3 regions of the Micromonospora sp. B9E7 genome follow, and region 1 is predicted to be linked to each of the others. Evidence: riboswitches for the same ligand, from Rfam matches in the RefSeq annotation. Region 1 holds a riboswitch; each other region holds the start of a gene.
What was found. A riboswitch is a leader RNA that binds a small molecule or an ion and turns the genes downstream of it on or off. The one in region 1 is predicted to bind cobalamin.
Positions count from the first base shown of each region.

Region 2: another riboswitch for cobalamin. It lies ahead of cobN (cobaltochelatase subunit CobN); the one in region 1 lies ahead of ABGB10_RS08630 (ribonucleoside-diphosphate reductase subunit alpha).
Region 3: another riboswitch for cobalamin. It lies ahead of ABGB10_RS02240 (acyl-CoA thioesterase); the one in region 1 lies ahead of ABGB10_RS08630 (ribonucleoside-diphosphate reductase subunit alpha).

Region 1 is NZ_JBDPLX010000004.1:179,443-182,712, forward strand. It holds gene ABGB10_RS08630 (ribonucleoside-diphosphate reductase subunit alpha) at 1-2,110, opposite strand, end outside; cobalamin riboswitch at 2,302-2,519, opposite strand; gene ABGB10_RS08635 (enolase C-terminal domain-like protein) at 2,967-3,270, shown strand, end outside.
Region 2 is NZ_JBDPLX010000029.1:17,555-20,824, reverse strand. It holds gene cobN (cobaltochelatase subunit CobN) at 1-1,381, opposite strand, end outside; cobalamin riboswitch at 1,664-1,793, opposite strand; gene ABGB10_RS30600 (MBL fold metallo-hydrolase) at 2,136-2,852, shown strand; gene ABGB10_RS30595 (hypothetical protein) at 2,864-3,199, opposite strand.
Region 3 is NZ_JBDPLX010000001.1:515,537-518,806, reverse strand. It holds gene ABGB10_RS02245 (copper resistance protein CopC) at 1-1,197, opposite strand, end outside; cobalamin riboswitch at 1,327-1,541, shown strand; gene ABGB10_RS02240 (acyl-CoA thioesterase) at 1,661-2,173, shown strand; gene ABGB10_RS02235 (zinc-dependent alcohol dehydrogenase family protein) at 2,344-3,270, shown strand, end outside.

The DNA.
Region 1 (3,270 bases):
GGTTCAGCGACTGGGACTGGTCGATGAACGGGGCACGGGCGGCGGCCAGGTCGATCAGCGCCCGCTGCGGCAGCTCCCACGCGGTGCGGAACAACTCCCGGACGCCGGCCGGCAGCTCGGCGATGTCCTGCACCGACCCCTCGGCCCGCTTGATCGCCGACCGGATCCGGTCGGTCCACAGGCCACGGGCCTTCAGCTCGCGGACCAGGGCGGTGTTGACCTGGAGGAACTCCCCGGACAGCGTCTCGCGCTTGAACAGGTTCGACACCTGCGGCTCGATGCACTCGTAGCACCCGGCGATCGAGGCGATGGTCGCGGTCGGGGCGACGGCCACCAGCAGCGAGTTACGCAGCCCGTGCGCCGCGACCCGTTCCCGCAGCGCGTCCCACCGGGCGGTCTGCGTACCCTCGACACCCCACAGGTCGGGCTGCAACTGGCCCCGCGCGGCCCGGGTCTGGGCGTACGTCGGGTGCGCGCCGAACTGTCGCGCCAGGTCGGTGGAGGTCTCCAGCGCGGTCAGGTACAACTCCTCGCTGACCCGGGTGGACAGCTCCCGGGCGGCCGGCGAGTCGAACGGCAGCCGCAGCGCGAAGAAGACGTCCTGCAGGCCCATCAGCCCGAGCCCGACCGGCCGCCAGCGGGGGTTGCTCGCCGCCGCCTGGGTGGTCGGGTAGTAGTTGATGTCGATGACCCGGTCGAGGAAGGTCACCGCGGTACGGACCGTGGCGCGCAGCCGCTCCCAGTCGATGCCACCGTCGACCAGGTGGGCGGCGAGGTTCACCGAACCGAGGTTGCACACGGCCGTCTCGGCGTCGCTGGACACCTCGACGATCTCGGTGCAGAGGTTGGACAGGTGCACCACGTTGCCCGGTTCGGCGGTCTGGTTGCACAGCCGGTTCGACGCGTCCTTGAAGGTCATCCACCCGTTGCCGGTCTGGGCCAGGGTCCGCATCATCTTCCCGTACAGCTCCCGCGCCGGGACCTGCCGCACGTAGCGGCCCTGCGCCTCGGCCTCGCGGTACGCGGCGTCGAACCGCTCCCCCCACAGGTCGGGCAGTTCGGGCACCTCGTGCGGGTCGAACAGCGACCACATCTCGTCGGCCTCGACCCGGCGCATGAACTCGTCCGGAACCCAGTTGGCCAGGTTCAGGTTGTGGGTGCGCCGGGCGTCCTCGCCGGTGTTGTCCCGCAGTTGCAGGAACTCCTCGATGTCCGGGTGCCACGGCTCCAGGTAGACGCACGCCGCGCCCTTGCGCCGGCCACCCTGGTTGACCGCGGCGACGCTCGCGTCCAGCGTGCGCAGCCACGGCACGATCCCGTTGGACTGCCCGTTGGTGCCGCGGATCAACGCGCCCCGGGACCGGACCCGGGAGTACGCGATGCCGATGCCGCCGGCGAACTTGGACAGGTTGGCGACCTGGGCGTACCGCGCGTAGATCGAGTCCAGCTCGTCGAGCGGAGAGTCGACCAGGTAGCAGGAGGACATCTGGGTGTGCCGGGTACCGGAGTTGAACAACGTCGGTGAGCTGGGCAGGTAGGCCAGGCTGGACATCAGCCGGTAGAAGCCGACCGCCTCGTCCGGCGTACGGGACAGGCCGCAGGACACCCGCAGCAGCCAGTACTGCGGGGTCTCCAGCACCAGCCGCCTGGTGGGGTGGCGCAGCAGGTACCTGTCGTACACCGTGCGTAGCCCGAAGTACTCGAACCGCCGGTCGCCGTCCGGGTCGACAGCGTCGTCGAGCATGTCGGCGTGTGCGGCGACGAGCGCGGCGGTGTCGTCTCCGATCAGGCCCTCGGCGTGGCCGACCCGGATCGCCGCGCTGAACGAGGCGATGCCCTGCCGACGCACCTCCTTGTCGACGTAGCCGGCCAACAGCCGGGCGGCGAGGCGCGAGTACTGCGGCTCCTCACCGATCATCTCGGCCGCCGTCTGGATGGACAGCCGGTCCAGTTCGGCAGTCGTCGCGCCGTCGTACAGGCCGCTGATGGTGCGGGTGGCGACGCGCATCGGGTCGACGTCGGTCAGGTCGTCGGCCCACCGCTCGACCGCCCGGACGATCTTGTTCACGTCCACGGGTTCGGTGGCGCCGTCGCGCTTGCGGACCTGCATCGGCGTCCGCCGCAGGGCGGCGTCGGCGCTGGCCGGGACTACCTCGGTGACTGTCACCACTCGCTCCTCGGAGTTCGAGACCTGGTGGTCCGGACGCGAGGAGACAGACACCGACGGACGCCACGCCAGCCCGGCGTGGGTCAGGTGGCGTCAGCCGTCCCACGCGGCCTCGGACCGCCGCCCACCCGGGTGCGGGTACGCGGCGCGCTGGCAGGTCTTCGGACTCGTGGGCACGACCGGGCTGGCCGGTCTCCTACTGGCCGTCGCTTCCCAGGCCGCTTGGTGGCCCAGTGCTGATGACGGCTGTCGTTCCCACTCACCGCTGCGGGACAGTCCCGGAATTCCACCGGGTTCCCTCTTGCCTCGACCGCGCCGGATGAGCGGCCGAACCAGCTGCGTTCGACACCATATATAGGGACGCGGCGGTTGTCACACCCCACATGTCGGTGTCGGCGTGTCGACGGCCGAGCGGTGACGACCGTCACCCGGCCGCGCCCCCTTCTCGCGACCTCGTCGTGCCACCGGCCGCCGGCACCGGCAGTCCGGGGCGGGCAGTCGCTGGCAGCGATCCACAAAGGTGTGATGTATAGAGTCCACAGAGGTAAGGAATGTTGCGCATAATTCGCCGTCGATCTGCCCACCCGAAGCGAACATCCAACCTTCAGAACCCCACCCGACCGCCGATGCCGGCCCTGACCGCTGCGCCTCTGACACCCCCGCCGCCAGCGGTTCATTCCTGACCCGAAACATTGGATGTCTGCGCCGACTAGGTGATCGACGTCGTTGACGCATCTGATTCAGCCTCCGTATACTCCAAATGATCATCTGATCTTTGGCCTAGCCGGGCGAGGAGCGCATGCCGCAGATCACTGCTGTCACCGTCGAGGACGTCCGCTTCCCCACCTCCCTGACCGCTGACGGGTCAGACGCCATGAACAAGGACGGCGACTACTCGGCGGCCTACGTCGTCCTGCACACCGACGGCACCGACAGCGTGGGCGCGCCGCTCGCGGGCCACGGCCTGACCTTCACCATCGGTCGGGGCAACGACATCGTCGCCGCCGCAGCGGTCCACCAGGCACAGAACCTCGTGGGTCTGGACGTGGCGACGATGGCCGCCGACATGGGGGCGGTCTACCGCCTGCTCACGTCCGACTCGC
Region 2 (3,270 bases), on a different contig from region 1:
GCACCACGTTGCCGAAGCGCAGCCCGGCGAGAACGATGTCGCCACCCTCGGTGTACAGCTCGCCGGGTGGCTCACCCCAGTGTTCCCGCATCCGCTCGCGCAGCTCGGCCGGGACCTGGTCGAACCACCGCCGGTACGTGTGCCCCGGTATCCGGGCCTCGGCGGCGGCCAACTGCTCCGGGGTGAGCCACTCCACGTCGTGGCCTCCGGCGGCGATCAGCGCATGGATCAACGCGTCCCCGTCGGTGGGCGGCGGCGCGTCGCCCAGGTCGTAGCCGTCCTCGGCCAGCGCGGCGAGCAGGCGGACCGCCGAGACCGGGGTGTCCAGCCCGACGGCGTTGCCGACCCGGGAGTGCTTGGTGGGGTACGAGCTGAGCACCACGGCGATCCGCTTGTCGGGGTTGGGCAGGTACCGCAGCCGGGCGTGGCGCACCGCGATCCCGGCGACCCGGGCGGCCCGCTCGGGATCGGCGGCGTAGACCGAGAGGCCGTCCGAGTCGATCTGCTTGAACGAGAACGGCACGGTGACGATCCGGCCGTCGAACTCGGGGATGGCCACCTGCATCGCGGCGTCCAACGGGGACAGCCCGGCGTCGCTGTCGGCCCACTGCGCACGGGTGCTGGTGAGGCAGAGCGCCTGGATGACCGGCACGTCCAGGGCGGCCAGGGCGCCGACGTCCCAGGCGTCCTCGTCGCCGCCTCCGGAGGCATCCGCGGCGACCGCGCCGCCGGCCGCGAGGACAGTGACCAGCAACGCGTCGCAGCGGGCGAAGAGCCCGAGCGGGCCGGCGCCCGTGGTGAGCCCGCGCAGCGAGCCGCAGAAGATCGGCAGCGGGTTGCCGCCGGCCTCGCGGACCGCGTCCGCGAGCACGTCGACGAATTCGGTGTTCCCGGCCAGCGCGTGCGCACGGTAGAAGACGATCCCCACGGTGGGCCGCTCCGGATTGGTCGGGTACTCACGGTGCACGCCGTACGCCGGGGTGGGTGCGGGTGGGGCGAACCCCTCGCCGGTGAGCAGCACCGTGTCGGAGAGGAACCGGGCCAGCTGCCCCAGGTTGTCCGGCCCGCCCTCGACCAGGTACGCCAGCGCCTGGGTGACGACCCCGGACGGCACTGTGGAGATGGCCATCAGTTCCGCGTCGGGCAGGGCCTCGCCGCCGAGCACGACCGTCGGCACGCCGGAGGTGAGCACCGCGGCGAGGCCGTCCGGCCAGGCCTGTCGACCGCCGAGCAGGCGTACGACGACGAGGTTCACGCCGTCGAGCAGGGCGGGTACCTCGTCGGCGGTGACCCGGGCGGGGTTGGCCAGCCGGTAGTCGGCACCGCTGGCGCGGGCGGCCAACAGGTCGGTGTCGGCGGTGGAGAGCAGCAGGATGCGCACGGCAGGCTCCGGGGAGTGACGCCCCGGCCACCACGAGGGTGACCGCGACGATGCGGGTGGGTGCGGCGTCAGCCGGTACGACGGCGGCGCGGACGGCTCGCGGGCGCGAGCGGCGGGGCCGGTCGGCGGCGGGCGGCGCTCAGCTCAGCGGGGCGTAGCCGGTCGCGGGCGCGGTGAAGCGCCCACCGCGCGAGTCATGACGATGTTCGTCGATGAATGAGACGCCGTGCGTCATCGGGTCCTCCTCGGGTGTCCACGCCCTGGGGTACGTCCCGACGGCCGAAGTATCCTGGCTTCCGGATCGATGCTCTCCCCCGGCCTTCCAACCGCAGACACACGGCCGTGACTCACGAGGGGGGATCGCTCCCCGGTGACAGTGGCGGGACCGCGTCGGAATCGCACCGACTTCCTTCACTGCCGTCAGGCCGCGAATGCTGCCACACCCCTCCGCTGCCGGTCAACGCCGGTCCGGCCCCGCCAGGCGGACGGCACTCATCGAGCTTCGGCGATCGGTGCGAGCGCGACCCCCGCACGGCGCAATGCCCCAGATCAATGCCCGCCGTCCTTTGCTCTGCTTACCTATGTGCACCGGTGACGCTGCGTGTCCGGTGCCTATAGGTAGGCAGAGCAAAGGACGGTCGAACGAACTCTGACCTGCGCCGATCACCCGGCAGGGCGGCGCCGGGCGGCACCGTCACCTAGGATCGGCGAACGCCACACCAGTGTCCGTGATCAATCTCGGAGGTCGATCACCTTGGCCGCCCCGCAGTTCCACCACCTGGCGGGCCGGGTCTGGCTCTGCCCGGGCGATCCCGACCCGGAGGCGGTCCAGGCCAGCGTCGCCGTCGTGGCCGACGAGCGCGGCAGTGTGATGATCGACGCCGGGCAGAGCCTCACGCACGCCCGCGAGATCCAGGCCGCGCTCGCCGCGGCCGGGCTGCCGCAGCCGCGCTGGCTCGTCTACACCCACCACCACTGGGACCACGTCTGGGGAGCCTGCGCCTGGCCCGGAATCGAGATCGTCGGACACGAGACGGCCGTGCCGCTGCTGCGCGCCGAGGCCACCCGACCGTGGAGCCACCGCTATCTGGACGAGCAGGTACGCGCCAACCCCCGCCTCCGCCCGAGCTTTCAGGCCCGCGCTCGCGCGATGGCGTCCTGGGAAGGCTTCGCCATCCTGCCGCCGACCCGGACCTTCGCCGACGTGGCCGAGCTGCCGGTCGGGGTTCGGCTACGCCACGTCGGCGGCGGGCACGCACCGGACTCGACCGTGGTGCTGGTGCCCGACTCGGGGGTCATGCTGCTGGGCGACTGCTTCTACCCGCCGCCGGCGCACCTGCGTCGGCCGGAGGACGGCCTCGACCTGGGCCTGGTCCGTCGACTTCTCGACGACGACTACCACTGGTACGTCTCCAGCCACGCCGAGCCGATGACGCTCGAGCAGGCCCGCTCGGCCGTCGAGGACGCCTGAGCAGGCGAGTCTCAGCGGGCGTGGCGTTCCGGGTGGGCCCGGCTCCAGGTCCGCATCCGCTCCGGGTAGCCGGTGCGCGCCGCCTCGTACAGCGGCACCGAGTGCTTGCGGGCGATGGCCCCCGCCGCGCGGGGTGTTCCGGTACGGCGACGGATCCATTCGCCGTCGTGCGCGATCGCCATCACCGTGGTGTCCGTCGCGGTGGTCTCCGGCTCCAGGTAGAACTCCACGCCCCGCCGGGTGGCCACGAACTCCTCCAGCGCCGCGAGGTCGTCCCGAGTCGCCTCCCGGTCCAGTTTCGTCGGGGTCGCCTCGGCACCCCGTGACCGGCGATTGAACCAGCTCATGCCCAGCCCCTCTCCTCGACACCTCTCCCAGTGCAGCACCGGATCCTGGCAATACGCTGCACGCCGGGTGG
Region 3 (3,270 bases), on a different contig from region 1:
CCCGGCAAGCAGCGCGATCACCAGCCCGCCGACGAGCAGCGCCAGGTGGCCGTTGCTCAGCCGCGACCCGGGTGTCACGGCGGTGAGGTCCGTGTCGGGCCGTGCTCTGGGGTCGACAGTCGACTCGTCGTCAGCGGTGGCGGTGGCCTTCGCCTCCTGATCGGTAGGCGTCGGATCGGCCGCGACGCCCGCGCGGGCCGTGACGACCGCGGTGCCCGTGCGCGCCGCCGGCACGGTGACGGGTCGCCGCTTACCGCCCGTGGGCTGCGCACCGACGCCGCTCGCCACGCCGGCACTGCCCGCGGAGGTCTTGCCCGCAGCCGTCTTTCCCGCGACGGCCCTGCCCCCGCTGGTCTTGCCGGCGGCGGCCTTGTTCGTGGTACGGGCACCGCCGCCGCGTCGACCGGAGGTCGCCGGCGAGGTGCGGCCCCGGCCGGTGGGTTGGCCGGTGGACCCCGTCCGCCGACGCCAGACGACGAATCCGGCCACCGCCACGGCCGCCGCGACCGCCACCGCCCAGCCGACCCAGGCCGGTGCTCCGGAGCCGCCCTCGTCGGTCGACCCGGTCGGCGGGGCCGCCGCGGCCCCGGACGGCGGGGTCACCGGCTGCGCCGAGGTGGTCGGCACCGCCGACGCCTGCCCGGACGACCCGTGCTGCTCGCTGGCGGCCACCAACGCCGGGTCCGGCTGGGTCGTCGGTGGGCTCCACCCCTTGGGTGCCGCCGTCACCCGCCCGTTGTAGCGGAAGGTCAGCGTGCCCCGCACGGTGTCGCCGTCCGAGGCGACCGACAGGTAGCTCACCGAGTACTGGCCCTTGGCCGGCAGGTGGGTGACGGCCACCGCCGCAGGGAACCCGGTGGTGTACTCACGTGGCTCGAACTGCCCGTTGACCAGGAAGTACTCCCGTACCGGCTGGTCCAGCGGCTTCGGCTCCCCGTACGACCAGCCGTTGTCGACGCGGACGCCGCCCGGAGCGGTGACCGTGAAGAACGCGTTGGGCGCGGCCTTCTCGGTGAAGAAGAGCTGCACCGACGTCAACGGCTCGCTCACCGTGGCGCCACCCGCCGGCGTGGACATGGCGAGAGTCCCGTGAGCCGCGGCGGGTTGGGCGGACGCGAGGAGAGCGACCGCCGAGGCGAGGAGGAGCGCGAGGACGCCCGAGAGCACCCGCCCCGGAGTCTGAGGGAGACGACGCATCTGAATATCCTGACCGGAGTGAGGCTTTTTTCAAGAGCTGGCGATCTTTTTCCTCACATGGCAAAAGCCGACGATGCCGCGCCGCTGTCTCCGCACCGTGCCCCCGGTGCCGCGACTTCCCTGGCCAGCTATGCTGCGGGCGGCGCTGGTTCGCCCCGTCGTGACCGGCAGGGCGTCGTAAGAGGGAACCCGGTGGAAGTCCGGGACTGCCCCGCAGCGGTGAGTGGGAACGAACGCCGTCATCAGCACTGGGCCGTCGGCCTGGGAAGCGACGGCCGGTAGGAGACCGGCACGACCGGTCAGGCCCGCGAGTCCGAAGACCTGCCTGCGCTGCGCACACGACCGTGTGCGCCGCCGTCGGCCTCGCGGGTGGGCTCAGCGGGTGACGTGCCGTACGTCGGCGCGTCCTCGTCAGCGTGTCCGCGTTCCGGTGGTGTGGTTTCCCGAGGGACGGACTACCGCTGTGCACGACACCGCCACGATCGCCGGCCGCGCGCCGTCGGCGTCGCACCTGACCCTGTCGCAGATCATGGACCAGCACCACACCAACCTGATGGGTACGGTGCACGGCGGCCGGATCCTCAACCTCATCGACTCCGTCGCCGGTGTGGTCGCCGCCCGGCACTCCGACGGGCCGGCGGTGACCGCCGCGATCGACGAGACCGCCTTCCTGCGCGCGGTACGGGTCGGCGACGTCGTCCACGTCGACGCCCGGATCACCTGGGCCGGACGCAGCTCGATGGAGGTCGCGGTCAAGGTCACCGCCGACCGGTGGGACCGGGCGGTGCCGCCCACCGACGTGGCCACCGCCCACCTGGTCATGGTCGCCGTCGACGACGACGGCCAGCCTCGTACGGTGCCGCCGCTGCTACCGGAGACCGACGGGGACCGGCGTCGGTACCGGGAGGCGGAGATCCGCCGCGAACACCGGTTGGCCCTGCGGCGGGCGCTGCTCGACGGCGCCGAGGACGGCTGAGAGCCGCTCGGGCTGTCCGTCGCGACGTTCCCCGGGTGGCTCGCCGCGATCGTCGCTCGTCCGGCCGGGCGCGCCGGATGCGGACGCAGGACAACCCGGATGTCGCCCGGCCGGCAACCCAATTGGATAGCGTCCAGGTGATGTCTAGATCACGGAGGGTGTGAACCGTCATGCGCGCTGCGGTGCTGCGGGAGTTCGACAGTCCACTGATGGTGGAGGACGTCGATCAACCCGCTCCCGGGGCGGGGCAGGTGCTGGTGCGCGTCATCGCCAGCGGGGTCAATCCACTCGACACGAAGATCCAGGCAGGAAAGGCCGCGCACGCGCGCGTCCAGCCGCCCGCGGTGCTCGGACTGGACCTGGCCGGCGTCGTCGCCGCGGTCGGCGCGGAGGTGGCCGGGTTCGCGCCGGGAGACGAGGTGTACGGGCTGTGCGGGGGAGTGGGCGACCTGCAGGGGTCGCTGGCCGAGTACGCCGCCGTGGACGCCCGGTTGCTGGCCGGCAAGCCGAGCAGCCTCTCGATGCGAGAGGCCGCCGCACTGCCCCTGGCGGCGGTCACCTCGTGGGAAGGGCTGGTCGACCGCGCCGGGGTCCGCGCCGGGCAGAAGGTGCTGGTGCACGGCGGTGCCGGCGGTGTCGGACACGTGGGTGTGCAACTCGCCCAGGCAAGGGGCGCCGAGGCGTACGCCACGGGAGGCCCGGCGAGCGTACGGGTGATCGAGAGCCTGGGTGCCGTGCCGATCGACTACACCTCGACCAGCGTCGAGGAGTACGTCGAGAGGCACACCGGTGGCGAGGGGTTCGACATCGTCGTCGACAACGTCGGTGGCGCGACGCTCGACGCGTCGTTCGCGGCGGTACGCACCTATCACGGGCACGTCGTCAGCGCGCTGGGCTGGGGGTCGCACTCGCTCGCCCCGCTGTCGTTCCGTGGCGCGACCTACTCCGGCGTGTTCACTTTGCTGCCGATGCTCACCGGACGGGGCCGCGAACACCACGGCGACATCCTGCGCGAGATCGCGACGCTGGCCGATGCCGGTGCCCTGCGCCCGCGACTGGATCCACGCACGTTCACGCTCGACACGGTCATGGACGCC